Regions from separate parts of the Spiribacter pallidus genome, predicted to be linked through region 1. Evidence: predicted binding sites of a transcription regulator. Region 1 holds the regulator's gene; the other holds the start of a gene.
What was found. Region 1 encodes FNR, which switches genes on or off when oxygen is low (the NO sensors DNR and NnrR bind a similar motif). Its sites were predicted from a motif close to TTGATNTANATCAA; they were not measured.

Region 1 (14,199 bases):
GCCGCTGGACCGTGTACCACCGGCCCGCCGGTGTGGTCGGGCTGGTCACGCCCTGGAACTTTCCCATCGGCATGATCGCCAAGAAGCTCTCGGCGGCCATCGCCGCGGACTGCGCCAGTGTCATTAAACCCTCGTCCAAAACGCCGCTGACGATGATCGCGCTTTTCACGCTGCTCGAGCGCGAGGTGGGGCTGCCGGCCGGCAAGGCCAACCTGGTCATGGGCAGCGCCGGCCCGATCACCCAGGCGCTTTTCGACGCACCCGCGGTGCGGGTCATCAGCTTTACCGGCTCGACCGAAGTGGGCCGCGAACTCATCCAGCAATCCGCCCCCGGCATCAAGCGCCTTGCCCTGGAGCTGGGTGGCAACGCCCCGTACATCATCTTTGCCGATGCCGATCTCGACCACGCCGCCGATCAGCTCATCGGCAACAAGTTTCGCGGCGGCGGGCAGACCTGCGTTTGCGCCAATCGCATCTTCGTCCACCAATCCGTTGCCGCGGCCTTCGCCGACAAACTGGCCGACCGGGTCCAATCGCTGACCGTCGGCGACGGCATGGACCCGGACACCAAACTGGGGCCGTTGATCGACGAAAAGGCCGTGGCCAAGGTGGCGCGGCACGTCGAAGATGCCCTCGACAAGGGCGCCGAGAAGATCTACCAGGGCGATGCCGCAGGGCTGCCCGGCACCTTCTACCCGCCCACCGTGCTGCTGGGTGTGCCATCCCACGCCGCCTGCTATCGCGAAGAGACCTTCGGCCCGCTGGTGCCCATCATCACCTTCACCGATGATGACCAGGTCGTGGCGCTGGCCAATGACACCGACTTTGGTCTGGCCTGCTATGTCTTTACCGGCGATGAGACGCGCGGCCAGCAGATCATCAGCCGCTTGCACTTTGGCCATGCCGCTTTGAATACCGGCTCGGGCCCCACCCCCGAGGCACCGTTTGGGGGCATGAAGCAGTCCGGCTACGGCCGCGAGGGCGGCCTGGAGGGGTTGTTCGAGTTCACCGAGGCACAGACCGTGCCGGTGGGTTAGCCCAAAAAAAAGGCCCGGGCTGAACCAGGCCTTTGCATGCGGGCGCTGTTGGCCGGCGGGTTAGCCGGTCCGACGCATGCCTTCCTGGCCACTGCCGTCGCCGGTCTCGACCAGCGCCGCCTCGAACTGATCCACCGCCCAGTCGATCTCTTCGGCGGTGACAATCAGCGGCGGGATCCAGCGGATGACGTTGCCGCCCCAGGGACCGCAGCGGATCATCAAAAGCCCCAACCGTTCACAGGCTTTGAGCATCTTCATGCCGCGGTCACCATCGGGCTTGCCGTGGGCATCCACCAGGTGGGTGCCGATCATCAATCCACGACCGGTGATCGCACCGATTTCCGGATGCCGGCTTTGCACATCCTCGAGCCGCGCACGCAGCTGTTCGCCACGCTCGGCGGCGTTTTCCACCAGCTTTTCGTCGCGCATGACATCCAGCGTCGCCAGGCCGGCGGCACAGGCCACCGCGTTGCCGCCATAGGTCCCGCCCTGGGAGCCGGGCAGGGCCTTGCTCATAAGCTCGGCCGGGGCGGCCATGAACGAGAGCTGAAAACCGCTTGCCACGCCCTTGGCCGAGACCACCACATCCGGCTCGACGCCGAAATGCTCGTAGCCCCACATCAGACCCGTCCGCCCGTTGCCGGACTGGACTTCGTCCATGATCAGCAGGATGCCGTGTTTGTTACACCGCTCCTGCAGGCCCTGCATGTATTTGGTGTTGGCCGGGATATAGCCCGCCTCGCCCTGGATGGGCTCGATGAGCATGGCCGCGGTCTCCATGGGGGTGCTTTGCACCTGCAGGATGTAGTCGAGCTCGCGAAGGGCAAAATCGGCCGCCTCGTCCTCGCTCATGCCATACCAGTTGGTATCCGGAAACGGCGCGGTCACGACCCCGCCCATCAACGGCTGGACCCCCTGGCGCACCGCCGCACTCGAGCTTGTCGTCGACAGCGAGCCCATGGTCCGGCCGTGGAAACAGCCCCTAAAGGCGATGATGTTGGGCTTGCCAGTGGCCTGGCGTGCCAGCCGGATGGAGGCTTCTACCGCCTCGGTACCCGCGTTCGAGAAGAACACACTGTCGATTTGATCCGGCAGCAGTTCCACCAGCCGGTCCGAGAGCTCGAGGATGGGCCGATGCTTCATAATGGCGTACTGGGCATGGACCACCTTGTCGATCTGGGCCTTGGCGGCCTCGACCACGCGGGGATGACAATGGCCGGTGCTGAGCACGCCGATCCCCGAGGCGAAATCCATGTACTTGCCGCCATCCTCGGCGTAGACATACATCCCCTGCGCGCGCTCGACCAGGATGTCGCTGGACTGGCGCAGCAGCGGCGAGAGATGGTGGACGTTGTCGTTCATGACAGCCTCCTGGCTAGAGAATTCCCGACCCAGCATACGCGAGTCGGCATGGCTTTTCCTCCCGTCTCGGCGGACCGCCTCGCGGGTGTTATTCTGTCTGACAAGTGGACGGGACGAGGGATTCACCATGGCAATGCAAAGCAACGAACCGGTGGTTTTCGAGCGCGATTGCGAGGCCGCGCTGATCCCCGCCGGTGACACGGGCATCATCCCCAAGGGCGCCGAGGGCATGATCACCCAGGCCCTCGGGGGCAGCTATACCGTCTATATCCAGGGCAATCTCTTTCGTATCGACGGCAAGGATGCCGACGCCATCGGCAAAGAACCCGAACCCACCCCGGAGCTGCCGGATGACGCCTCCACCGCCGATGTCGAACAGCTGGTCTGGGACCAGATGCGGCGCTGCTTCGACCCGGAGATCCCGGTGAACATCGTCGATCTGGGGCTGGTCTATCGCTGCGAAATCCGCGAACAGGCCAATGGTAGCCGGGCGGTCGAAGTGGACATGACCCTCACCGCACCCGGGTGCGGCATGGGCGACATCATCGCCTATGACGTACGCGAGAAGGTCCGCCAGGTGCCGACGGTAGATGAAGTCGACGTCGAGATCGTTTTCGATCCGCCGTGGAGCTTCGAGATGATGTCCGAGGCGGCCAAGCTCCAGACCGGCATGATGTAGTCCCGGCCGTAGCGACGTGGACTCACTCCGGGACGGGGTGACACTGCCCGCCGGCGGCTTCCTCGCCGCCGCGGCCGCTGAGCTCGCGAAGTGTGGGCACATCCAGCAGGTTGATCTCGCGGCCGTCGGCCTCCAGCCACCCCTGCTCCTGGAAGCGTCGGAAAAGCCGGCTCATGGTCTCGGGTGCCAGGCCCAGGTAGTTACCCAGCTCGGTGCGGGCCATGGGCAGGCGAAACCGGCTTGGCGACAGCCCGCGCCGGCCAAACCGGTCAGAAAAACTCAAAAGCAGCATCGCCAGGCGCTCCTCGGCCGAACGGCGGGCCATGGCGAAGAGCATCTCCTGATCGGCAAAGATTTCGCGTGACATCAACCGGAAAAGCTGTCGTTGCAGCCCCGGGATGTCCGCCGCCAGGTTTTCGAGCTCCTCGAAGGGCAGCTCGCAGACGCTGGTGGTCTCAAGCGCCGAGGCCCCGCAGGGGTGGACCCAGCTGTTGATGGCATCCAGCCCGACCAATTCGCCGGGCAGATGAAAACCGGTCACCTGCTCTTCACCGTTATCGGCGGTGGTATAGGTCTTGAGCGAACCGGAGCGCACCGCATAAATGGCCCGGAACGAATCGCCCGCCCGGTAGAGATGCCCCCCGCGGTCCAGGGGCTTGCGGCGCTCGACGATGGCATCGAGCTGCTCGATATCGGCCTCGCTGAGCGACATGGGCAGGCAAAGCTGATTGAGGCTGCAGTGGGTGCAGGCCTGGCGCAGGGTCGAGATACGAAAGTCCGAACGGGTCGAGCCAGTCATCGCCGGTTGTGTCGCTGGCCGTTCGAGCCAGCCCCCATTTGTTGCCCCAGACGGGCCAGAGGGTAATCCACCAGACCGCGATGATGCCAATACAAAATGCCGATGGCCGCCGCGGGATGGGTCAATGATCAGTCAAAATGCCGATAACCGCCCCTGGCCGCCGCATCGGCGTTCTGCCCGCCCCAGTCCACTCCGGCACCCCGTACAACCCGGCCAATGCAGCGGACCGGCGTCCGGGTCTGACCGGCGACCTGTCCAATGACCGGTCCCGCCTCGTCCGGGGCGGTAAAAAGCAGCTCGTAGTCGTCACCGCCGGCCAGGGTCAGATCTTGCCCTGCCGCGGCACCCGCCCAGGCCCGTAACCGCGCCGACGGCTGCAGCGCCGTCGACTCGAGCTGCAGGGCAACCTGGCTGGCCTCGGCGATATGCCCGGCGTCCGCCAGCACACCGTCCGAGACATCGATGACCGCCGAGGCAATGCCACGCAGCGCCTGCCCAAGAGCGATCCGCGGCCGGGGTTCGGCAAACGCCCGCACCAGGCCCTGCCAGCGCGGGGTCTGACGGTGCGCCGACTGCCATACCTCAAGCCCACCGGCGGCATCGCCCGGCCGCCCCGACACCCAGACCCGATCCCCTGGCCGGGCGCCGTCACGACGAAGGGGAGCGGGGCTGAATCCGGTGATCTGCAGGCTGATGGTCAAAGGCCCGCGGGTGATATCGCCGCCGACAACGGCGACGTTGTTGAGGCGGGCGAGCCGATCCAGCCCCCCGGCAAACGCCGCCACCCAGTCGGCATCGGATGCCGGCAGGGTCAGCCCCAGCAACGCCCAGGCCGGTGTCGCGCCCATCGCCGCCATATCGCTTAGGTTCACGGCGAGGGCCCGATAGCCCACCGCCGCTGCCGGCAGGTCTTGCGGAAAATGCACCCCGGCGACCAGCGTGTCCAGCGCCAGCACCGCGGGCATTGATGCCGGCGGGCAGGTGATGGCGGCGTCATCGCCCACTCCGTAAGTCACATCGCCGCGGTCGGCGCCCAACCCGGTGAGGTATTGCCGGATGAGATCGAATTCACCACAACCGGCCATGCGCGGGCTCAGCCTCGTTGGGCGTCAAGCTCGGCCCGCCGCAGCGGGACCGCCTGGCCGACGCGGTCAAGGACGCCGTTGATGTAACGATGGCTCTGCTCGGCGCCAAAGGATTTGGCAAGCTCCACGGCCTGATCGATGCACACCCGATAGGGAACATCCAGGCGCTCGCGCAGCTCGTAGCTGCCCAGTCGCAGCAGGGCCAGTTCCACCGGGTCAAGGGTTCGCGCCGGTCGGTCGAGGTAAGCATCGAAGGCCTGATCCAGCGTCTCGGCCTGGGCGGTGACCCCCCGGAAAACCTCCGAGAAGAATTCAAGATCCATGCGACCGAGTCGATGATCCCCCAGGAACTGGCGCTCGATGGCCACCGGCTCGTGGCCGGTCAACTGCCATTGATAAAGCGCCTGAAGGACCCGGCGCCGGGCTCTTGCGCGGGCCCGCTTCGCCTCGCCGGGCCTCACAGTTGGCGCAAGAGGCTGATCATCTCGAGCAGCGACATGGCCGCTTCGGCGCCTTTGTTGCCGGCCTTGGTGCCGGCCCGCTCGATGGCCTGCTCAATGGTGTCGGTGGTCAACACACCAAAGGCCACCGGCAGGCTGCGTTGCTGCATGACCTGTCCCAGGCCCTTGGCGCACTCGCCGGCGACATAGTCAAAATGCGGCGTCCCGCCACGGATCACGCAGCCCAGTGCGACGATGCCGTCGTACTGACCCGATGCCGCCGCCCGGTCGACCACCAATGGCATCTCCCAGGCGCCGGGCGCGCGGATCAGCGTCAACGCCTCGTCAGCGACGCCGTGACGACGCAGCACATCCTCGGCGCCACCCACTAAGGCGTTGACGATATAGTCATTGAATCGCGTGGCCACCACGGCAATCCGTGCATTGCTGGCGGTAAAATCACCTTCAAGGGTTTTCATGTCGGTTCCGTTGTCTGTTGATCGCCTGCGGCAAGACTAAACCGCCGGGCGGCAAGTTGAAACCTCAACCGCCGGGCTCACTCCCCGGCGGACTGGACGTAATCCACGACCTCGATCCCGAAACCGCTCAAGCCGTACATGATCTTGGGCGAGGAGAGCACCCGCATCCGGTGGATGCCAAGATCGGTGAGGATCTGGGCGCCCACACCGTAGGTCCGAAGCGCCTGGCTCTGTTCACTGGCCGAGCGCGGCTCGGGCATCATCTCGCCGCTGCGGGCGAGCGCCTGGAACTCGCGGACGCGCGCCAGTACCTCGTCCCGGTCGCTGGCCTGCCGGAGCATGATCAGGCAGGCGGGATCGGCCTCGCTGCCGCCGATTTCCTCGAGTGCCTGCTTGAGCGACCAGGTCTGATCCGGGGCGGTGGCCCCGAACAGATCCGAGAGCGTGTTCTCGACCTGCACCCGCACCAGGGCGGGATTATCCGGCGTCGGCTGACCGCGCAACAGCGCGAAATGCAGCGCCCCGTCCACCCGGTCCTGATAGGCGTAGAGGTGGAATCGGCCGTATTCGGTGGGCAGCTCGCAGTCGGCCACCCGCTCGACGGTACGCTCGTTGCGGATCCGATAGGCAATGAGATCGGCCACGGTACCGATCTTGATGTCATGCGATCGGGCGAAGGCCAGCAGATCATCGCGGCGCGCCATGGTGCCATCCTCATTGAGCACCTCGACGATCACCGCCGCCGGTTCGAACCCGGCCAGCCGGGCCAGGTCACAGCCCGCCTCGGTATGGCCGGCACGGGTCAGCACCCCGCCCGGCTGGGCCATTAACGGGAAGACATGCCCCGGCTGGATGAGATCCTCCGGCGTCGCCTGCGGCGCGACCGCGGCCTGAACGGTGCGGGCCCGGTCCGCTGCCGAGATGCCGGTGGTCACACCACTGGCCGCCTCGATGCTCAGGGTAAAGCGGGTCCCCTGGTGATCACCGCCGCTCGCCACCATCAGCGGCAGTCGCAGCTGCTCGCAACGCTCGCGGGTCAGGGTCAGACAGATGAGCCCCCGACCGTACCGGGCCATGAAGTTGATATCGTCCGGCCGCACCATCGAGGCAGCCATCAACAGATCGCCCTCGTTCTCCCGGTCCTCGTCATCGAGCATCAGCACCATGCGCCCGTCACGCAGCGCTTCGATGATCTCTTCGATGTCGTTGAATGCCATAATCAGCCCCCGAGAAAACCGCTTCGCCGCAGCAATGCCTCGCTTACGCCGTCGCTGGCGGCGCTGTGGCCGGACTCGAGCAGGCGTTCAAGATAGCGGGCGAGCAGATCGACTTCGATGTTCACTGGCTGGCCCGGGCGATACTGGCCCAGACTGGTGACCGCCGCGGTGTGCGGGACGATGTTGACCTCGAATTCCGGACCCTCGACCTGGTTGACGGTCAAGCTGATGCCCTCGATGGCAATCGAGCCTTTCTCGGCAATGTAGCGGGCAAGCGACGCCGGGGCCCGGAACCGCCAGCGCTGGGACCGCCCCGCCGGGCTCACATCGACCACTTCGCCGACGCCGTCCACATGCCCGCTGACCAGATGCCCGCCCAGGGGGGTGGCCAGGGTGAGCGCCGGCTCGAGGTTGACCGGGTCGCCGGGCTTGAGTGATCCGAGGGTGGTGCGATCGAGACTCTCCTGAGAGACATCCGCGGCAAAATGCCCGGCCCCCAGCTCGACCGCGGTGAGGCAACAGCCGTTAACGGCGATGCTGTCACCCGGTTTGACTCCGTCCAGATCAAGCCCTGCGGTGGTGAACTCGAGGCGTCGGTCTCCGCCCATCTCGCGGGTTGAGCGAAGCGCGCCGCAGGCCTGGATGATGCCGGTAAACATTCAAACGTCCTCGTCGTCGTGCAGACAAAAGGTCAAACGCAGGTCCTCGCCGACCCAGCGGCTGTCGGTGCGCCGCAGCGCAAGCCGGTCATCCATCGACGCCAGGCCGGCCAGCGCCAGCAGTGGCTGGCCTTCGTGCCCCATCAAATGGGGCGCCAGATAGATGATCAGCTCATCCACCACGCCCGCCTGGACCCAGGCGCCGGTCAGCCGTGGCCCGGCCTCGAGCCAGACCTCGTTGATCTCGGCCGCGGCCAGGGCCTCGAGGGCCGCCGCCGGTGCGACATGGCCGTCCTCGTCGGTCGCCACCTGCCAGAGCTCGGCGCCGGCATGGACAAGATCGGTCTCGCGGGCCGGCATGGTGCCCCCGTGGATCAGCACCACGCCCTGCTGATCGGCCAGAAGCCCGGCATCCGGTGGTGTGCGCAGATCGGTATCGATCACCACCCGCCGGGGCGGGCGAAACTCGCCATCGACATCCCGCACCGTCAATGCCGGATCATCGGCGATGACGGTATCCACGCCGGTGACAATCGCCGAGCTGGCCGCCCGCCAGCGGTGCACATCCCGCCGGGCGGGTGGCTCGGTAATCCATCGGCTCTCGCCCGAGGCCATCGCCGTACGCCCGTCCAGGCTGGCGGCAAGCTTGGCGCGGACCCACGGCAGTCCGCCGCGCATGCGCCGGAAAAACCCCGGGTTGAGCGCCTCGCTTTGCGCGGCCATCAGCCCCGAGGCCACGGCGACGGCCGCCTCGCGCAGTCGCTCGAGACCACGGCCCGCCACCCGCGGATTGGGGTCGGTGGCACCGGCCACCACCCGGGCGATGCCCGCTTCGATCAGGGCATCGGCACAGGGTGGCGTGCGCCCGTAATGGCTGCAGGGCTCCAACGTGACGTAGGCGGTGGCCCCGGCGGTATCCCCCCCGGCCGCGGCGATGGCGCGGATCTCGGCATGATCCTCGCCGGCCCGGCGATGGCCGGCTTCGCCGATGCACACCCCATCGCGCACCAACACACAACCCACCCGCGGGTTGGGATCGCAGCTCCACCGCCCCTGCTCGGCGAGCTGCAGCGCGCGGCTCATCCAGGCGTGATCACTGGCACTGAAGCCGCTCAAGAGCGTTCACCGGAGTCGATGAAAGGCGCATCGCCATGTTCCAGCCCCTCGATCACCTCGCGAAACGCCGAGACGTCCTGAAAACTGCGATAGACCGAGGCAAAGCGCACATAGGCCACCTCGTCGAGCTGGCGCAGTTCTTCCATCACCCAGTCCCCGACGGTGCTCGCGGACACCTCGCTGTCACCCAGCGCCTGCATGCGCTGGCGGATACGACTGATGGCCGCTTCGACGTCCTCGGTGGCCACCGGCCGTTTCTCCAGAGCGCGCATCATGCCGGTGCGCAGTCGGGCCTCGTCGAACTGCACCCGCGTCCCGTCGCGTTTGACCACCCGGGGCATGACAAGCTCGGCACCCTCGTAGGTGGTAAAGCGCTCGCCACACCCAACACAGGCCCGGCGGCGGCGGACCTGATCCCCCTCGCTGGCAAGGCGGGAGTCCACCACCCGGGTGTCCTGGGTGTGGCAGAAAGGACAACGCATGGGCTAGATCCGGCTCTGCAACGCCTCGTAGACCGGAAACCGGGCACAGATCTCGGTGACCTGATCCCGCACCCGGTCACGGACCGCGGTGTTATCGATGTCATCCAGCACATCGCAGATCCAGCCGGCCAGCTGACGACTCTCGACTTCGCCAAAGCCCCGGGTGGTGATGGCCGGCGTGCCGATCCGAAGCCCCGAGGTGACGAATGGCGACTGCGGATCGTTGGGGACGGTGTTTTTGTTCACCGTGATGTGGGCGTCTTCGAGGGCCGCGTCGGCGGCCTTGCCGGTAATGCCCTTGTCCACCAGATCCATTAACAAAAGGTGGTTGTCCGTGCCGCCGGAGACCACCTTGTAGCCGCGCTCGATGACCGTCTCGGCCATGGCACGGGCGTTGGCGATGACCTGCTGTTGATAGGTGCGAAAACCCGGATCCTGGGCTTCGAGAAAGGCAACCGCCTTGGCGGCGATCGCATGCATCAGCGGCCCGCCCTGGGTGCCGGGGAAGATCAGCGACTGGAGCTTTTTGGTGACATCAGGGTTTTCCCGCGCCAGGATCAACCCGCCCCGAGGGCCGCGCAGGCTTTTATGGGTGGTGGTGGTGACCACATCAGCGTGGGGCACGGGGCTGGGATAGACCCCGGCGGCCACCAGGCCAGCGATATGGGCCATATCGGCCACCAACCAGGCCCCCACGGCGTCGGCGATGGCACGGAACCGGGCCCAGTCCACCACCCGTGAATAGGCCGAAAAGCCGGCGACGATGATCTTGGGCCGATGCTCGTGGGCCAGCGCCTCGATAGCGTCGTAGTCCATTTCGCCCTTGTCCGGGTCGATGCCGTACTGGACCGCGTTGTAGATCTTGCCCGAGAAGTTGGGCTTGGCCCCGTGGGTGAGATGCCCGCCATGGTCGAGGCTCAGGCCCATGAGGGTGTCACCGGGGTTGGCGAGCGCCATGAACACCGCCAGGTTGGCGCTTGAGCCGGAGTGGGGCTGGACGTTGGCGTAATCGGCGCCAAACAGCGCCTTGGCCCGCTCGATGGCCAGGTTTTCGGCCATATCCACGAACTCGCAGCCCCCGTAATACCGCTTGCCGGGATAACCCTCGGCGTATTTGTTAGTCAGCACACTGCCCTGCAGCTCGAGGACCCGCGGACTGGCGTAGTTCTCCGAGGCGATCAACTCGATATGAGCCTCCTGGCGCTGGCGTTCGCGGTCAATGGCGTCGGCAAGCGCCGGGTCGAATCCGGCGACGGTCATGTCGGTGGAATACATGCCTGATCCTCTTTGACGGGCGGGTTCGAAATAACCTCTCATGATAAAGGATTCGACATTCGCTTGCATGCCGCCCGGCGGCGGGTAAAAGGCCACCCGACCGGGCGGTCGGGTGGCGGTTGGCAGCCGATCAGCGCAGGGCTTACTCGGCGTTGGGGGTAAAGAGCTGCTGGCCGCGCAGACGATACGCACCGATGGCCGCCTGGCCCTGCTCGGAGACGAGCCAGTCGTGCCAGACCATGGCCAGGTCATGCTTGACGTCGTGGGCCTCGGGGTTCACCAGCACGCTGCCATACTGGTTGAACAGAATCGGATCGCCCTCGAAGAGGATTTCCAGATTCTGCCGGTTATCAAAGCTGATCCACGTCCCGCGGTCGGCCATGATGTAGGCATCCATGCCGGCGGCGGTGTTCAGCGCCGCACCCATGCCCGAGCCCAGCTCGCGATACCAGCTGCCCGAGGGGTCCACGCCGGCCTCGGACCAGATGCCCAATTCTTTTTTGTGGGTGCCGCTGTCGTCGCCGCGCGAGGCAAAGGGCGCCTCGGCATCCGCGATGATGCCGAACGCCTCGGTGGCGCTGTCGGCATCGGCCACGCCAGCGGGGTCACTGCCCGGGCCGATGACCACGAAGTCGTTGTACATGATCTCGCGCCGATCAACGCCACAGCCATCATCGATGAACTGCTGCTCGGCGGCCGGGGCATGAACCAGCACCGCATCCGCGTCGCCATTGCAGCCGATGCGCAGGGCCTGGCCGGTGCCGACGGCCACGACCCGCACCTCGATCCCGGTCTCGTCCTCGAACTGCGGGATGATGGACTCGAAAAGCCCGGAGTTCTCGGTGGAGGTGGTCGATGCAATGGTGATAAACCCGCGATCCTGCGCATGGGCCAGCGAAACGACCAGCGCCATGCCCAGTACCACGGCCCAACGAACAAGTTTGTATCTACTCATGGTGGCGATCCTCTCTTCTGGGGTGAACGGCCGGCGAGACGGTATGCTCACCGGCCAGGAACTGCTGGCCCTGACGGCTTTGCGGTCGTGTCAGGAAAGCCTCGGCCTCGGCGCGCTCAACCACGCCGCCGTCGGCCATGAAAACGATCTCATCCGCCAGGCGCCGGGCCTGACCCGGACTGTGGGTGGTCAGCACGATGCGGGTCCCCCGCTTGTGGAAGCGCTGGATGGTCGACTCCACCGCCTGGGCCGCCTGCGGATCCAGCGCCGAGGTGGGCTCGTCGAGGAACATCACCTCGGGTTGCAGCACCCAGGCTCGGGCAAGGGCAAGGCGCTGCTGCTCGCCGCCGGAGAGCACGCGCGCCGGCCGTGATTCCAGCCCCTGCAGACCCACCATGGAAAGCGCCTCATCGGCCCTCGACCGGGCATCGCGACCCTTGATGCCACGCCGGTTCAGGGCGTAGAGGACGTTGGCCTTGACCGAGCGGCGCAACATTACCGGGCGCTGAAATACCATGGCCTGCCGACGCCGGACCCGCGGGTCGGTGGGCGCGCCGGCCACGCCGCATCGCACCCGCCCGGCGGTGGGCGCGATCAGCCCGTGGCAGAGCCGCAACAAAAGGCTTTTACCCGCCCCGTTGGGCCCCATGACCGCGGTCCGCTGACTGCCCTCGAAGGTCAGATCCAGCGGCCCGAGCAGGCGCGTTGCACCGTGCTCGAAGGCGACGCCCTCGAGCCGGATGGGCAGGGTGCGAACCACCGCGCCCATCAACCGATGCGCCGCCGCGCAAACTGGCCCAACCCGTAGGCCAGGCCGTTGATGATGATGGTCAACGTTATGAGGATGACGCCCAGCGCCAGGGCCAGGGTGAGATTGCCTTTATTGGTCTCGAGCGCAATGGCAGTGGTCATCACCCGGGTGACCCCGGCGATATTGCCGCCGACGATGAGCACCGCCCCCACCTCGGCCACCGCCCGGCCGAACCCCGCCAGCAATGCGGTGATCAAGCTGTAGCGCCCGTCCCAGAGCAACGTCGGAATGGCCCGCAGCCGCCCGGCACCCAGTGAGGTGAGCTGCTCGCGGTACTCCTCCCACAGATCGCTGATGATCTGGCGGGTCAGCGCCGCGACGATGGGAAAGATCAAAAGGCTCTGGACGATCACCATGGCGGTGGGGGTGAACAGCAGCCCCAACGGTCCCAACGGGCCGACCCGCGAGAGCAGCAGATAGATCATCAGTCCGGCCACCACCGGCGGCAGCCCCATGAGCGCGTTCAAAAGCACGATGACCGCGCTGCGGCCGGGAAAGTGGAAAAGCGCCACCGCCGCGCCCACCGGCAATGCCAGCAGGCCGGCAAAAAACACCGCCGAGAGGCTCACCCGCAGTGACAGGCCGACGATACCGGCCAGTTCGGCATCCACCGTGGCGATTAACGCCAGGGCGCTGGCAAACGCATCAAGCAATGTCGCTCTCCTCCCGCATCCATCATCAGTCTAGGTATGATGCTGAAAAGCGATACCGGTCATGGAAATTGATGCAGTTACATGCATAGGAATGCACGATGGATTTGCTGACAACCGCGGAAGTTGCCGAATATCTGCGTCTTAAAGAGCGCAAGATTTACGATCTGGTCAGCCAGGGCGCCATCCCTTATGCCCGAGTGACGGGCAAGCTGGTCTTCCCCCGTCAGGCCATCGACCTCTGGGTGATGAAACACCTCGAAGGCGACCAGGCCCTCGATGCCAACACCCCGGCGGTCTATGCCGGCAGCTCGGATCCGCTGCTGGACTGGGCGCTGCGCGAAGCCGAGACCGAGCTCGCCCAGCTATGCAACGGCAGCGGTGACGGGATCACCCGGCTGCTCGACGGCCGGGCTCAACTGGTGGGCCTGCATGTCATCGATTCGACGACCGGGCGGTTCAATGACCCGGCCCATTGCGGCCTTGGCGGCATGCGGGATCTGATCATGCTGCGCTGGGCCAAGCGCACCCAGGGCCTGGTGCTGCCCCCCGGCAACCCGTTGGGGATCCGCGGCATCGAAGACCTTCGACGCACCGATCTGCGGGTGGTCCAGCGTCAACCCGGGGCCGGGGCTCAGGCGCTGCTTTTGTACCTGCTCGACCGGGCCGGTGTTCAGCCGCCGCCGCCCCCCCGACCGGGCCACGCGGCGCTGGATGAGGACGCGGTGGCCGTCGAGGTGGGCAGCGGCCGGGCCGATTGCGGCCTGGCCATCGAGGCGGCGGCCCGCCGGCACGGGCTGGATTTCATTGCACTGATCGAAGAGCCCATGGATCTGGCGATGAAACGGCGCAATTACTTTGAAACCCCTATCCAGCGGCTGCTCGCCTTCACCGCCACCGAGCGCTTTCGCGAGACCGCCGCGGCCATGGGCGGATACGACCTTAGCGAATGCACCCGGGTGCTATTTAACGCCTGAGCGCTTAGACTAAGGGGATGGCACAGTACATCTACACAATGAATCGGGTCGGCAAGGTCGTCCCGCCCAAAAAGCACATCCTCCGGGATATCTCGCTGTCCTTCTTTCCGGGGGCAAAAATCGGTGTCCTCGGACTCAATGGCGCGGGCAAGTCCACCCTGCTGCGCATCATGGCG
Region 2 (14,199 bases), on a different contig from region 1:
GCATAACCCTGGAAGTTACGATGCAGCGTCCCGTCGCGGGCGGCCCGGGCCAGTTCATCGTCGGGCAGGGCGAAGTGGTCCATGCCGATATACTGGTAGCCATCGCGGGCGAGTCGCTCCATGGCCTCGATCAAAAGCGTGAGTTTGACATCCGCCGGCGGCAGCATGTCCTCGCGGATCTGGCGCTGGATACGGAACATCTGCGGCATATGGGCGTAGTTGTAGAGCGCGATCCGATCGGGCCGAATGGCCATGACCGCATCCAGCGTGCGGGCCAGCTTGGCCGGTGTCTGCAGCGGCAGTCCGTACATCAGATCGAGGTTTACCGAATGAAAGCCCCGGGCCCGGGCTTCGGCGACCACATCGGCGGTATCTTCAACCCCCTGGATGCGGTTGATGGCCTTTTGCACATCATCGTCAAAATCCTGCACGCCCAGACTCAGCCGATTGAAGCCGAGCTCGGCGAGGCCGGCGATCCGCGCCCGATCCACCGTGCGCGGGTCCACCTCGATGGAGAACTCGCGCCGCGACGGATCGGCCAGGGGAAAACGCTCGGCGATGGCATCGATCAACCGGGCGAGATCATCATCGCTAAAGTAGGTCGGGGTGCCGCCGCCCAGGTGCAGCTGCTCCACCGGTCGGTCGTCGTCAAACAGCGCCGCCTGCAGGTCAAGCTCGTCGATGAGTCGGTCGAGGTAACGCTCGGCCCGGCGGTAGTTGGCGGTAATCACCTTGTTACAGGCGCAGTAAAAGCAGACCGTCCGGCAGAACGGCACATGCACGTACAGCGATAACGGCCGCGGCATCGGATCGCCGTTGCTGGCCTCGACCCGTTGGCGATATCGCTGGGCGTCGAAGACCTCGGTAAACTGCGCGGCGGTGGGATACGAGGTATACCGCGGGCCGGTGACGTCGTAGCGCTGCAGCAGCTCGCGGTCGAGCATCAAATTGTCGGCCATGGCAGCCTAACCCTGTTGTGTTGCAATGGACAGACGATACCGGGTATGGGCACAGCGCCCCTTGATATGGATCAGCCACCGGGCCCGTTGGGAGCAGACAGGATTGAGTGAGCACGGCAAAAGGCCAACCACCGGGCCGGACCGGCCCGGGGCGGGGCTGCGACAGCAGCTGATACGGCGGTTCTGGCTGGCGCTGGCGCTTTTCTTTGTCGGCCTGGGCAGCGTCGGGGCGGTGCTGCCGCTGCTGCCGACCACGCCATTTCTGTTACTGGCGGCGTTCTGTGCCTCGCGCAGCTCGCCGGCGCTTCACGCCTGGCTCTACAGCCATCCGCGCTTTGGGCCGCTGCTGCGGGACTGGCGCGACCACCGCGCCATCCGGCCACGGGCCAAGGTCACCGCGCTGATCCTGGTGGCACTGAGCTGGGTGTGGATGTGGGTCAGCGTCGAACCGCTCTATGCCCGACTTTCCGCATCAGCGGTGATGGCCGGCGTGGTGGTGTTTCTCGCCACCCGCCCCCATGGCCCGGGCGGCTCAGGCGCCGGTGAGCGCCGCGACGATGAATAACCCCACCACACAGGCAAACGCGGCGGTCCACAACAGGCTGCGCAGCATCGGACGATCGGCAATGTAGGCCAATCCATAGCCGACCCGCAGGACGACAAACGCCACCGCCAGGCCATCCACCCAGCCCTGGCCGGCATCCAGCTGCTCGGCCACCAGGACCGCGGCGGCAAAGGGCGGGAAGGCCTCGAAACTGTTCATCTGCGCCCAATTGGCCCGCTGCCGCCAGCCCTCGAGGTTGGCAAGCCAGGCCCGGGGCCGGGCGTTGTCGAACTGCCCGGCCGATTTGGCCGCACCGGCAAACCCAAAGGGGATTAGCGCCGCGGCGAGGATGCACCAGTAGGCAAGGGTCATGACGAGCCTCCTTGGAGGGCGGCGGTCACCGCCCGATGGCCGATGTCGGTGCGCACGAAAGCGCCCTCCCAGTGGATCTGCCCGGCCAGGTCGTAGGCCGCCTGTTGGGCGGCGACGATATCCTCACCCAACGCACAGGCGCAGAGCACCCGACCGCCAGCGGTCACCACCTGGCCATCGGCGTTCTGGGCGGTGCCGGCATGAAAGACCTTGCGATCGGAGATCGCCGCATCGGGCAGCCCGTGGATGACCGTGCCCTTGTCATAGACCCCGGGATAGCCGGCTGCCGCCATCACCACCCCCAGGCACGGCCGCGGATCCCATGTCACCGACTGCGCCGCGAGCTGGCCCTGCAGGGCGGCTTCGAAAAGCGCCACCGGGTCGCTGGCAAGGCGCATGACAATAGGTTGGGTCTCCGGGTCGCCGAGCCGGACGTTAAACTCGAGCACCCGGGGCGCCCCGTCGGCATCGATCATCAGCCCGGCATACAGAAACCCCTGATAGCCCCGTCCCTCGGCCACCAGGCCCCGGACGGTGGGGTGGATCACCTCGTCCATCACCCGCGCGTGGACGGCGTCGTCGATCACCGGGGCCGGCGAATACGCGCCCATGCCACCGGTGTTAGGCCCCTGGTCGCCGGCGTCCCGGGCCTTGTGATCCTGCGAGGTGGCAAGCGGCAGCACCGTCTCGCCATCCACCAGGGCGATGAAACTCGCCTCCTCGCCCTCGAGGTAATCCTCGACCACGATGCGCTCACTGGCCGCGCCGAAGGCGCCCGAGAGCATCTCCTCGGCGGCGAGCAGCGCCTCGTCCAGGGTGCGCGCCACGGTGACCCCCTTGCCCGCGGCCAGACCGTCAGCCTTGACCACCAGCGGCGCACCGCGCGCCTCGATATAGGCCCGCGCCTCGTCCAGATCATCAAAGGTCTGATAGGCGGCGCTGGGGATGTGGTGACGGGCAAAGAAATCCTTGGCGAAGGCCTTGGACGACTCCAGCTCGGCGCCGGCCCGGCCAGGACCCAGGCAGGGCAGGCCGGCGGCGGCAAAGGCATCCACCACCCCGGCGGCCAGGGGCGCCTCGGGGCCGACCACGGTCATGGCCACCTCCAGGCGCTGGGCAACGGCGCGCAACCCGTCGATATCCTCGACACCCACATTGACGTTGCTCACCCCCGGCTCGAGGGCCGTGCCTGCATTGCCCGGGGCCACATGCACATGGTTGACCCGCGGCGAGCGGGCCAGCCGCCAGGCAAGCGCATGCTCGCGCCCGCCGTTGCCGATCACCAGAATATCCATCTCCCCTCCCGGTTCCGTGGACCGTTAATCAGTGGCGAAAATGCCGCATGCCGGTGAACGCCATGGCGATGCCATGCTCGTTGGCCGCGGCAATCACCTCGTCATCCCGCATGGAGCCGCCCGGCTGCACAATGGCCCGGACCCCGGCCTCGGCGGCCTGATCGACCCCGTCCCGAAACGGAAAAAAGGCATCCGAGGCAAGCACCGCCCCGGCCAGCGAGAGACCGGCATCGGTGGCTTTGCGCACGCCGATGCGGGCGCTGTCCACCCGCGACATCTGCCCCGCCCCGATCCCCAGCGTCCGACCGTCACGACCATAGACGATCGCGTTGGATTTCACATGCTTGGCCACCCGCCAGACAAAATCCAGATCCGATCGAAGCGAGTCGTCGATGGCGGCCTCGGTGACACAGCGAAGGGACGCATCGTCGCCGTAGAGTGCGGCATCCTGGGACTGTACCAACACCCCGCCGCCGATGGGCTGCAACCGCCAGCCCCCGGGCGTCGATGGGCCGTGGGGGATTTCGAGCACCCGCAGATTCTGCTTGCGGCCGGTAATGGCAAGCGCCTCGTCGGCCACCGCCGGGGCCAGGATCACCTCGACAAACTGCCGGGCGATAATGGCCTCGGCGGTGGCAGCATCCAGCGGCCGGTTGAACGCGATGATCCCGCCAAACGCCGAGGTGGGATCGGTGGCGAAGGCGGCCTGGTAGGCCGGCTCGAGGCTGTCCGCCACCGCCACCCCGCAGGGGTTGGCATGTTTGACGATGACACAGGCCGGGGCCTCGAAGGCCGCAGCACAGGCCCAGGCGGCATCGGCGTCGGCGAGGTTGTTGTAGGAAAGCGCCTTGCCCTGACATTGCCGGTAGCTGGCAAAGCTGCCGGCCGGCGCGGCCGCCTCTTGGTAGAAGGCCGCTTGCTGATGGGGGTTTTCGCCATAGCGCAGGGTATCGACCCGCTGCCAGTGGGCGTTGAGCTGGGCGGGAAAATCGGCGCGCTCACCATCGGCCGATCGGGCCGAGAGATGATTGCTGATCGCCGCGTCATAGCGGGCGACATGGTTGAACGCCGCCACCGCCAGCTCATAACGCAGTGCGACACTGAGCCCCTCACCGCCCAGGGCGTCGATCACCGCCGGGTACTGCGACGGATCGGTCACCACCCCGACACCGGCGTGGTTCTTGGCCGCCGCCCGCAACATCGCCGGGCCGCCGATGTCGATATGCTCGATCGCCGTGGCCAGACTGCAGTCCGGGTCGGCGGTCACCGCCTCGAAGGGGTAGAGGTTGACCGCCAGCAGATCGATGGGCGGGATGTCCTGCTCGGCCATAACCGCCTCGTCCTCACCGCGACGGCCCAAAAGCCCCCCGTGCACCCGGGGGTGGAGGGTCTTGACCCGGCCGGCCATGATCTCGGGAAACCCGGTGTAATCGCCCACCTCGGTGACCGGAATGCCCGCCTCGGTCAACAGCCGGGCGGTGCCCCCGGTGGAGAGGATTTCGGCGCCGGCGTCATTCAGCGCCCGGGCCAGGGTTTCGATATCGGTCTTGTCCGAGACGCTCAAAAGCGCCCGGCGCACCGGTATCGGGCGATCGACAGTCGTCATGGGGACTCCCCGGGTCATGACCCGCGCTAGTCTTCGAGATTGTAGTGCCGCAGCTTCTTGCGCAAGGTCCCGCGATTGATCCCCAGGGTCTCGGCGGCACGGGTCTGGTTGCCCTCGCAGATCTGCATGACCACCTCGAGCAAGGGCCGCTCGGCCTCTTCGATGACCATGCGGTGGAGATCGCGGCAGTGGTGGCCATCCAGCTTTTCAAAATAATCACTCAGGGTGTCACGAACGCAGGCCCGGATGGGGCCGACATCGGCACTGTGTTTGGGTGATTGGTCCGACATGGCGTTCATTCCTCGCGCGAAGCCGGGATCATAACCACAACCCCCGCTGCGTTAAAGCGCATGGGTCAAGACAACCGCCGGTGTCCACGCAGACAAATCCAACCGTCGCGCCGGGTGTCATCGACAAAATCAATGGCCGGGGTGTAGGCCCGGCGTACGGCCGCGGCCTGATCGGCAAGGACCCCGCTCATGAGCAAACGCCCGCCGGGCGTCAGTGCATCGGTCAAAACCGGCGCCAGCTGCTTGAGAATCCCGGCCAGGATATTGGCCACCACCGCGTCGGCCACCGGCAGATCATGGCCCGGCAGACCGGTCTCGATGGCCCCGGCCACCTGGTTGGCCCGGGCATTGTCCCGGGTGGCGGTCAGCGCCTGGGGATCGTTATCAATGGCAATGACCCGACGGGCGCCCAGCTTGAGGGCGGCGACGGCCAGGATGCCGGATCCGCAGCCATAGTCGATCAGCGTTTGCCCCACAGGCGGTGCCGCCGCCAGCGCCTCGAGGCAGAGCGCCGTGGTGGGATGGGTGCCGGTGCCAAAGGCCAGCCCCGGATCCAGCCGGACGGGGATGGTCGCCGACGCCGGCGGTGTCATGCCGTGGGGCACCACCCAGAGCCCATGGCCAAAATCCAGCGGCTTGAAGTCATCCAGCCAGACCCGTTCCCAATCGCGCGCTTCGATGGGTGCCCACTTGAGCTCGGTAGGCGGCAGATCGAGGGCCCGGGCGATGGCATCGGCCACCAACACCTGGTCGACGTCCGCGCCGAACAGCGCCTCGGCCCGCATGGCATCCCACAGACGGGTCTCGCCCGGGGCCGGTTCGAGCACCGCCGTCGCCCCGGCCGCCTCACAAAGGCTGACCGCCGTCGCGCCATGGGCTTCGAGCACCGCCTCGGCCCGCTCGGCATCGGCCGCCGGCAGTGGAAAGCTCAGTTGCCAGTCACTCACGGCCCGCGATGTTCGCCGGGCTGCCAGAGGACATCACCGCGGGCTTCGCGGTTGGCCTCGCGGGCGAGGACAAACAGATAATCCGAGAGCCGGTTGAGATAGCGAAGGACCGTCTCGTTGATGGGCGCGGCGGTGGCCAGCGCGGCCGAATCCCGTTCGGCCCGACGTGCCACGGTGCGGGCATGATGCAGGTGCGCCGCCGCCGGGCTGCCGGCCGGCAGGACAAACGAGCGCAGCGTCTCGAGGCCGGCGTTGATGCGATCGATCTCGGCCTCCAGCCATTCCACCTGGGGCTCGGTCACCCGCAGCGGCTCGAAGGGCGGATCCTCCTGCTCGGGGGTACAAAGATCGGCCCCCACGTCAAAAAGATCGTTCTGGATGCGCATCAACGCCGCATCCAGATCACCACCGGCATGCAGCCGGCAGATACCGAGCAGGGCGTTGAGCTCATCCACCGTGCCGTAGGCATTGACCCGCAGATCGGTTTTGGCCACACGGCTGCCGTCGCCCAGCGCCGTGTGACCGGCATCCCCGGTTCGGGTATAGATTTTGGTGAGCTTGACCACGCGGTTAACCGTTGAACCGCTTGACCGAATCCTCGATCTCGGCGACCGCCGCGTCATGCCCCTTCCAGCCGTTGACCTTCACCCACTTGCCGGGCTCGAGATCCTTGTAGTGCTCGAAGAAATGACTGATCTGCTCGAGCAGCAGCGACGGCAGGTCCGCGGGGGCCTGGACGTGATCGTAGATGGGGGTGAGTTTGCTGATCGGCACGCAAAGCAGCTTGGCATCCTCGCCGCTTTCGTCGGACATCTCCAGCACCCCCACCGGACGACAGCGGATCACCGAGCCCACCGCCAGCGGAAAGGGGGTGACCACCAGTGCATCGAGCGGATCCCCATCGCCGCAGAGGGTGTCCGGGATGTAGCCGTAGTTGGCCGGGTAGTGCATGGCCGTGCCCATGAACCGGTCCACCATCACGGCGCCCGAGTCCTTGTCCACTTCGTACTTGATCGGATCGGCGTTGGCCGGGATCTCGATGATGATGTTGATGTCTTCCGGCAGATCCTTGCCGGCGGTGATTCCCTCAAAGGCCATGCTTCGCTCTCCTCGTTGCTGGATGCAGGCTTGGTTCGTCAAAAGGCGTGATTATACGCAGCCCCCGCCCCCGGGTCAGGCACCGAATGCCGGCAGGCGTTTTTCGACCATCCGACCGGCCAGACGGGCATAGTCCGGCAGGCCGTTGCGGTAGGGCGGATAGTCTTCACCGGCAATTAGCGGGCGCAGATAGCGCAGGCAGGATTCGGTGACGAAAAGACCGCTTTCATCGATGTACTCCGCCGGCATCCTGGCCTCGACGTTGGCCACCTCGGCCAGCGGCACCCGGCCGATGTGCCAACGATAGGGACTGTCGGATTCGCGCACGATCGTGGGCATGACCGCATCCTCGCCGGCGATTGCCAGCTCCACGGCCGCCTTGCCCAGGGCATAGGCCTGTTCCACGTCGGTGGCCGAGGCGATATGCCGCGCCGCGCGTTGCAGATAATCGGCGATGGCGTAGTGGTATTTGTAGCCGAGTTGGTTTTTGACCATGGCCGCCACCGTGGGCGCCACCCCCCCCAACTGGACGTGGCCGAAGGCATCCCGCGTGCCCTGGTCGGCCAGGAACTGGCCGTCGGCGGTTTTCACCCCCTCCGAGACCACCACCACGCAGTAGCCGAACCGCTCGACACTCTCGCGGACCCGATCGAGGAAACGCTGCTCATCCAGCGGCACCTCGGGCAGCAGAATGACATGGGGCGGGTCGCCCTCGCCCTCCCGCGCCAGGGCCGAGGCCGCGGCAATCCAGCCGGCGTGTCGCCCCATGGTCTCGAGGATGAACACCTTGGTCGAGGTCTCGGCCATGGAGGCCACATCCAGCCCCGCCTCGCGGGTCGCCACGGCAATGTATTTGGCCACCGAGCCGAACCCCGGGCAGGTATCGGTGACCGGCAGGTCGTTGTCGACGGTCTTGGGCACGCCAATGCACTGGATCGGATAGCCCATGGCCTCGCCGAGCTGCGAGACCTTGTGGGCGGTGTCCTGCGAATCACCACCGCCGTTGTAGAAGAAATAACCAATGTCGTGGGCCCGGAAGACGTCGATCAGCCGCTCGTACTCGGCGCGGTTTTCCTCCAGCCCCTTGAGTTTGTAGCGCGCCGAGCCAAATGCACCCGCCGGGGTGTGGCGCAGCGCGGCGATGGTCTCGGCCGACTCGCCGGCGGTGTCGATGAGCGCCTCTTGCAACGCCCCCAATATGCCGTGGCGGCCGGCGTAGACGGTGCCAATCCGCTCGGGGTGGGCGCGGGCGGTCTCGATCACCCCGCAGGCGGTGGCGTTGATCACGGCGGTCACCCCCCCGGACTGGGCATAAAAAGCGTTTCTGGCGGTCATGAATGGCTCTCCCCTGCAATCCGGGGCCGATTCTAACAACTGACCGGTTGGCCTTGCTGCCAGAGATAATCCCGGGTTCGCGGCACGGCATGCTGATCCCGCGCGAGCTGGAAGTGAAAGACCACCAGCCCGCGGTGACGGAAGGCCATCTCGCTGGCCGCCAGATAGAACTCCCACATTCGGCAGAAGCGCTCGCCCTTCTCGCGGCAGACCGCATCGCGGACCGCCTGGAATCGGGCGAACCACGCCGCCAGGGTGTAGGCATAGTGCATGCGCAGCACTTCCAGGTCGCTGCAGAGCAGTTGCTGGCGCTCCACCGCCGAGGCCACCTCGGAGAGCGCCGGTATGTAGCCGCCGGGGAAGATGTAACGACGAATCCAGGGGTTGGTCACCCCCGGCCGGCCGGTCCGGCCGATGGTGTGGACAAGGGCGATGCCATCGGCGCTCAGGTGACGGTGGACGGCGTTGAAGTAGGTGTCGTAGTAACGCGCCCCGACATGCTCGAACATGCCGACACTGACGATACGATCAAACCGCTCGGGCACATCGCGGTAATCCTGCATGCGGATCGCCACCCGGTCGTCGAGCCCCCGGTCGGCCACCCGTTGCCGGGCCACCCGGGCCTGCTCCCGGGACAGGGTCAACCCCACCACCTGGGCACCGGCCTGTTCCGCCAGCTCGATGGCGAGCCCGCCCCAACCGCAGCCGATATCCAGCACGGTCTGTTCGGGCGCGAGGCAGAGCTTGCGGCGGATGAGCGCCCGCTTGGCGGCCTGGGCGGCCTCGAGGTCGTCCACCCCGTCGTCCCAATAGGCGCAGGAGTACTGCAGATCGCGGTCGAGAAACCGCCTGAAAAGCGACTCATCAAGATCGTAGTGATGAGCGACATTGCGCCGGCTGGCCGCCCGTCGGTTCCACTGCTGCAACAAGCGAAGCACCGGCTGCAACACCCGCTGGCCCTGCCCCGGCGCTTGTCGGGCGAAGTTGCCCATCAACACATCCAGCAGTGTGCGCAGATCCGGCGTGCTCCAGGCCCCTTCCATGTAGGTCTGGCCGAGCATGAAATCCGGGTCGGCCACAAGCCGCCGCTCGATGGCGGGGTCATGCAGTGTCACCTCGGCCACCGGCTCGCCATCGCCATAACGGCCGCGACGGCCATCGGCGGCCTTGAAATCAAGCGAGCCGTTACGAACCCCTTCTTCGAGGATTTTCTCCAGCATCCCTGACCTCCGTGGCGACGGCGGCGCGGTGAACCGTTACCATGCATGCAACCGCAACACCGCCGGCGGGTTCAACCCCGCCCGCAAGAGCGCAGAAAACCATGGCCGAGACATCCGCATCGTCACCGCAGCGCCTGCTGGGCATCGCCCTGCTCCGTGCCGGACCCGACGAGTTGCCCTGCTCGAATGCCCTGCTGGGTGGGACCATCGCCGCCACCGCGGCCATCAACTACCCGGTCATCCAGCGCTACACCCCCGAGGTGGAACCGCTGGTGCAGATCCTGCTGTTGATCGCCTACAACGCGGCGTTCCTTGCCGTTGCCCTGTGGCTGCGGGGCGTGCCAGCGCGTTTCACCCAGACCGCCACCGCGGTTTTCGGCACCGATGCGATCATCTCGGCGGTGGCCCTGCCGGTGCTGCTCAGGCTTGGCCAGCCCAATGAGACCAACGGCCTGGCCGCGGGGCTTTTCCTGGCGCTGCTTTTGTGGAATGTCGCCGTGGTCAGCCGCATCCTGCGCGCGGCATTGTCCATGACCACGGGCTTTGCCGTCGGCCTGGCGCTGGTCTATCTGTTCGGCGCCAGTGTCTTTGTTCGCGGGCTGACCGGCGCATGAGCCACGTCCATATCCTTGGCATCGGCGGGACGTTCATGGCCGGGCTGGCGCTGATCGCCCGAGAGGCCGGCTACCGGGTGACCGGTCAGGATCAGCCGCTCTACCCGCCCATGAGCGAGGTGCTTGCCCGCGCCGGGATCGACGTCGAGACCGGTTATACGCCATCGCCCAGTGCCGAGGCCGCCGACGAGGTGATCATCGGCAACGCCCTTGGCCGCGGCAACCCGGCGGTGGAGGCCATTCTGGCGATGCGCCGCGACTACACCTCGGGCCCGGCCTGGCTGGCCCACCACATCCTCCACGACCGCTGGGTGATCGCGGTGGCCGGCACCCATGGTAAGACCACCACCGCGGCAATGCTTGCCTGGATGCTGGAGTCCGCCGGCCTGGCACCGGGGTTTCTGATCGGCGGCCGGCCGGCCAACTTCGACGTCCCGGCGCGGCTTGGTCAGGCGCCGTTTTTTGTCATCGAAGCCGATGAGTACGACACCGCCTTTTTCGATAAACGCGCCAAGTTCGTCCACTTCCGCCCCCGGACTCTGGTGCTGAACAATCTTGAGTTCGATCATGCCGACATCTACCCCGATCTTGCGGCAATAGAGCGGCAATTCCATCATCTGATCCGTACCGTCCCCGGCAACGGCAGCCTGGTGGTCAACGGCGATGAGCCCGCCCTCGAGCGGGTGCTGGCCACCGGCTGCTGGACCGACCGGGTGGTGTTTGGCCGGCATCCCGACCACCCCTGGCGCCTCGACGGCACGGCCGGGGCGTGGCAGTTGGGGCAACACCCCCTGCCCCTGCCACAGCCAGGCGCCCACAACGCCATGAATGCCGCCGCGGCCACCCTGGCGGCCCGCCACGTAGGCGTTGCCATCGAAAACGCAACCGAAGCGCTGGCCGACTTTCGGGGCGTGGCGCGGCGTCTTGAACTGCGCGGCGAGGTCAACGACATCCGGGTGGTGGATGATTTTGCCCACCACCCCACCGCCATCGCCGCCACCCTCGAGGCCCTGCGGACAGCGGCACCCGATCGGCGGCTGGTGGCGGCGGTCGAGCCGCGGTCGAACACCATGCGCGAAGGCGTCCATGCCGATCGCCTGGGCGGCTCGCTGCAGAAAGCCGACCGGATCCATCTGCTGGCCGACCCGTCTCTTGACTGGGATGTCCGGGCCGCGGTGGCCGATCTTGGCTCCCGCGCCCGCGTGGCCGACGGACTGGATGCGCTGGTGGCGGGCATCATGCAGGACAGCCGACCCGGCGATACCATCGCGGTCATGAGTAACGGGGCCTTCGGTGGGATCCATGAGCGACTCATCGAGGGATTGACCCGGCAGACACAGGACAATGCCCAATGAACAACCCACCCATCACCCTGGCGATCACCGGCGCCTCGGGCGCGATTTACGGCCTGCGACTGCTGGAATGCCTCCTGGGCGCCGGTGTCCCGGTCTACCTGATGGTCTCGGAGGCCGGGCGGCTGGTGCTCAAAATGGAGCACGATCTCAGTCTGCCGGCGCGAAGCAGTGACATGGCAGCCACACTGGCCCGGCGCTTCGGCGCCCATGACGGGCAGTTGACGGTGTTTGGCGCCAAGGCCTGGTCGGCGCCGGTGGCCTCGGGCTCGGGGGCGCCCAGGCAGATGGTGATCTGCCCGTGCACCACCGGCACCCTGGGCCGGATCGCCGCCGGGACCAGTGAGGCACTGATCGAGCGGGCGGCGGATGTGGTGCTCAAAGAACGCGGCCAGCTCATCGCGGTGCCCCGCGAGACCCCCCTATCCGAAATCCACCTCGAGAACATGCTCCGGCTCACCCGCATGGGGGCGGTCATGCTGCCCGCCAACCCGGCCTTCTATCACCGGCCGACGGCGATGAACGAGCTGGTGGACTTTGTCGTCGCCCGGGTCCTCGACCGCCTGGGGCTTGATCAGTCGCTGATCCCGCCCTGGGGCCAGGACTCGCTCGCCGGCGAATAACGAGGTGGCCGGATCCCGGCGATCGAGCGCCGCTCGGCCCGCTCGGCCGCGGCGTCCAAAAGCCGCCTTACCGCCGTCCGGTCCGGGCGTTGCCGTTCGAGACGCGGGAGCAGCAAGCCACCGGTAATACGCTCTTGCTCGAGTTGCAGCAGCCACACCCGACCGCGCTCGACACGCGCCACCGGCCAGCCCCGCAACACCCAGCGCCGGGTCGGGTCGTCGCCCAGACGGATACGGACAAAGGGGGCTATCCGGCCCGCGTGCCAGCGCGGTAGCACCGGCAGACGCGCGGGTGTGGGCCGCGGACTGACCCAGCGCAGCAGGGTCTGCCAGCGCCATTCCGGCGGTTGTTGCCAGTCGGGTTGAAAACCCGCCGGTGGCGTTGCCGCCGACCACCACTGGGCGTCAAACGGCGCCTCAAGCCCCAGAATGGCCAATCGCCGCTGCGGCAGGGGGCCATCGCCGGCCAGCCAGTCGGCCGCGGTCATCACCGGCGCGCCCGGCGGTTCGGGATAATCCGCCAACGGATCCGGCCACTGAAGCTGCCGGGTGAGCCCGGCGGTGGCGAGCAGCACCACCATCGAGACGGCCACCGCCGTCATCGACCCATTGCCCGAGCCCCGAGGGCTGCGGGCTACCACCGGGAGCGCGCCCAGGGTGACGCCCAGGCCGATGCCGGCGAGGACATCCAATGGCCAATGCACCCCCAACGCCAGACGACTCACGGCAACGGCGGCGGTCAGCAGCCCGGCAATGGCCAGCAAAAGATTGCGCGAGATGGGCCGCGCGGCCGGCCACAACACCACCCAGAGCGTGACCAGCACCGCAATACCCGCGGCGTGGGCGCTCGGCAACGCCGCCCCGAACGCGGGGGTCTCGGTCAGCGAAAGCGGCCGGGCCAGACCAATCCAGCCCTTGAGGCCGTAGGCGATGGCCTGGGTGGCGGCCATCGCCAGCAGCGCCAGCAGCGCCCGCCGTTGCCCCTCGACCCACCACACCACCCCGACAAGGGCCAGCGCCGCCAGCATGACCGGCAATACACCGCCCAGCTGGGTGACCGCCCAAAAGGCATCATCAAGGCCGGACGCCGAGACCCGGATGACGGCGGCCATGCCGCGCTCCCAGTCCATGGGCGCGGGTTCGAGCAGCGCCCGGGCGCTGCTTGCCACCAGCACGGCCAGCATCAGCCACCAGAACCAGCCACGCCGGTATCGCAGCGCCCGGGTGGCGGCATGCAATGGCCGCAGCCAGGCCCACTCCACGCCCCTGGGCGGTTGTCGGCCCACCGCGCGGGCCAGGCGATGGCCGGCCAGCCGCAGTGGCCGATCGATGCGCGGCAACAGCCAGCGCAGCAGCAGGAACAGGGTGATCACCAGCACGATCCAGGCCACCAGGCGGCCCATGACCTCGAGCGCCAGGGCCAGCGAGGCCCCGAACACCACACCGGGGAGGAGATACGCCGGGGCCCAGATCACCGCCGAGCCCAGGTTGGCGAGCAGAAAACGCCCCGGCGGCATGCCCAGCATACCGACCACGGCGGGAATCACCGGACGCACCGGGCCAACAAACCGGCCAATCACCACGCTCTTGCCGCCGTGGCGGTGGAACAACGCCTCGGCCCGGTTCACCGCCCCCGGATAGCGGCGGATGACCGGCAGCAGACGGAGCTCGCCGCGAAAGCGCCGCCCCAGATAGAAACTCAGCCCATCCCCGGCAATGGCACCGGCCATGGCCCAGAGCAGAATCGGCAGCACCGGCATGTGACTGCCGCCGATAAGCGCCCCGGCGGCGAACATCAGCACCGCCCCGGGGACCAGCAGCCCCACCAGCGCCAGGGACTCGGCAAAGGCGATGACCGCCACCGCCACCCCCACCCAGTCGGGGTGAGCGGCGAGGAAGTTCAGGATGGGTTCAACAAATCCCCAGGGCCCGTTCACAGATGGG

Region 2: hemN (oxygen-independent coproporphyrinogen III oxidase) is a predicted target of FNR. The motif match lies at 1,021-1,034, and genes of this name have one in related genera.

Annotation. Positions count from the first base shown of each region.
Region 1 covers NZ_JBAKFM010000002.1:110,501-124,699, reverse strand. The annotation lists gene V6X73_RS03920 (NAD-dependent succinate-semialdehyde dehydrogenase) at 1-1,037, shown strand, start outside; gene V6X73_RS03915 (aspartate aminotransferase family protein) at 1,098-2,399, opposite strand; gene sufT (putative Fe-S cluster assembly protein SufT) at 2,527-3,078, shown strand; gene fnr (fumarate/nitrate reduction transcriptional regulator Fnr) at 3,101-3,877, opposite strand; gene thiL (thiamine-phosphate kinase) at 4,006-4,962, opposite strand; gene nusB (transcription antitermination factor NusB) at 4,971-5,423, opposite strand; gene ribH (6,7-dimethyl-8-ribityllumazine synthase) at 5,420-5,881, opposite strand; gene ribBA (bifunctional 3,4-dihydroxy-2-butanone-4-phosphate synthase/GTP cyclohydrolase II) at 5,959-7,098, opposite strand; gene V6X73_RS03880 (riboflavin synthase) at 7,101-7,757, opposite strand; gene ribD (bifunctional diaminohydroxyphosphoribosylaminopyrimidine deaminase/5-amino-6-(5-phosphoribosylamino)uracil reductase RibD) at 7,758-8,873, opposite strand; gene nrdR (transcriptional regulator NrdR) at 8,870-9,355, opposite strand; gene glyA (serine hydroxymethyltransferase) at 9,359-10,630, opposite strand; gene V6X73_RS03860 (substrate-binding domain-containing protein) at 10,773-11,585, opposite strand; gene V6X73_RS03855 (ABC transporter ATP-binding protein) at 11,578-12,354, opposite strand; gene V6X73_RS03850 (ABC transporter permease) at 12,354-13,049, opposite strand; gene V6X73_RS03845 (substrate-binding domain-containing protein) at 13,148-14,023, shown strand; gene ettA (energy-dependent translational throttle protein EttA) at 14,041-14,199, shown strand, end outside.
Region 2 covers NZ_JBAKFM010000001.1:590,564-604,762, forward strand. The annotation lists gene hemN (oxygen-independent coproporphyrinogen III oxidase) at 1-959, opposite strand, end outside; gene V6X73_RS02995 (YbaN family protein) at 1,063-1,524, shown strand; gene V6X73_RS03000 (MAPEG family protein) at 1,492-1,875, opposite strand; gene purD (phosphoribosylamine--glycine ligase) at 1,872-3,170, opposite strand; gene purH (bifunctional phosphoribosylaminoimidazolecarboxamide formyltransferase/IMP cyclohydrolase) at 3,199-4,776, opposite strand; gene V6X73_RS03015 (helix-turn-helix domain-containing protein) at 4,803-5,066, opposite strand; gene prmA (50S ribosomal protein L11 methyltransferase) at 5,132-6,013, opposite strand; gene V6X73_RS03025 (cob(I)yrinic acid a,c-diamide adenosyltransferase) at 6,010-6,579, opposite strand; gene ppa (inorganic diphosphatase) at 6,584-7,111, opposite strand; gene V6X73_RS03035 (6-phosphofructokinase) at 7,187-8,446, opposite strand; gene V6X73_RS03040 (class I SAM-dependent methyltransferase) at 8,479-9,666, opposite strand; gene V6X73_RS03045 (hypothetical protein) at 9,768-10,280, shown strand; gene mpl (UDP-N-acetylmuramate:L-alanyl-gamma-D-glutamyl-meso-diaminopimelate ligase) at 10,277-11,635, shown strand; gene V6X73_RS03055 (flavin prenyltransferase UbiX) at 11,632-12,255, shown strand; gene V6X73_RS03060 (VTT domain-containing protein) at 12,207-14,192, opposite strand; gene hemL (glutamate-1-semialdehyde 2,1-aminomutase) at 14,189-14,199, opposite strand, start outside.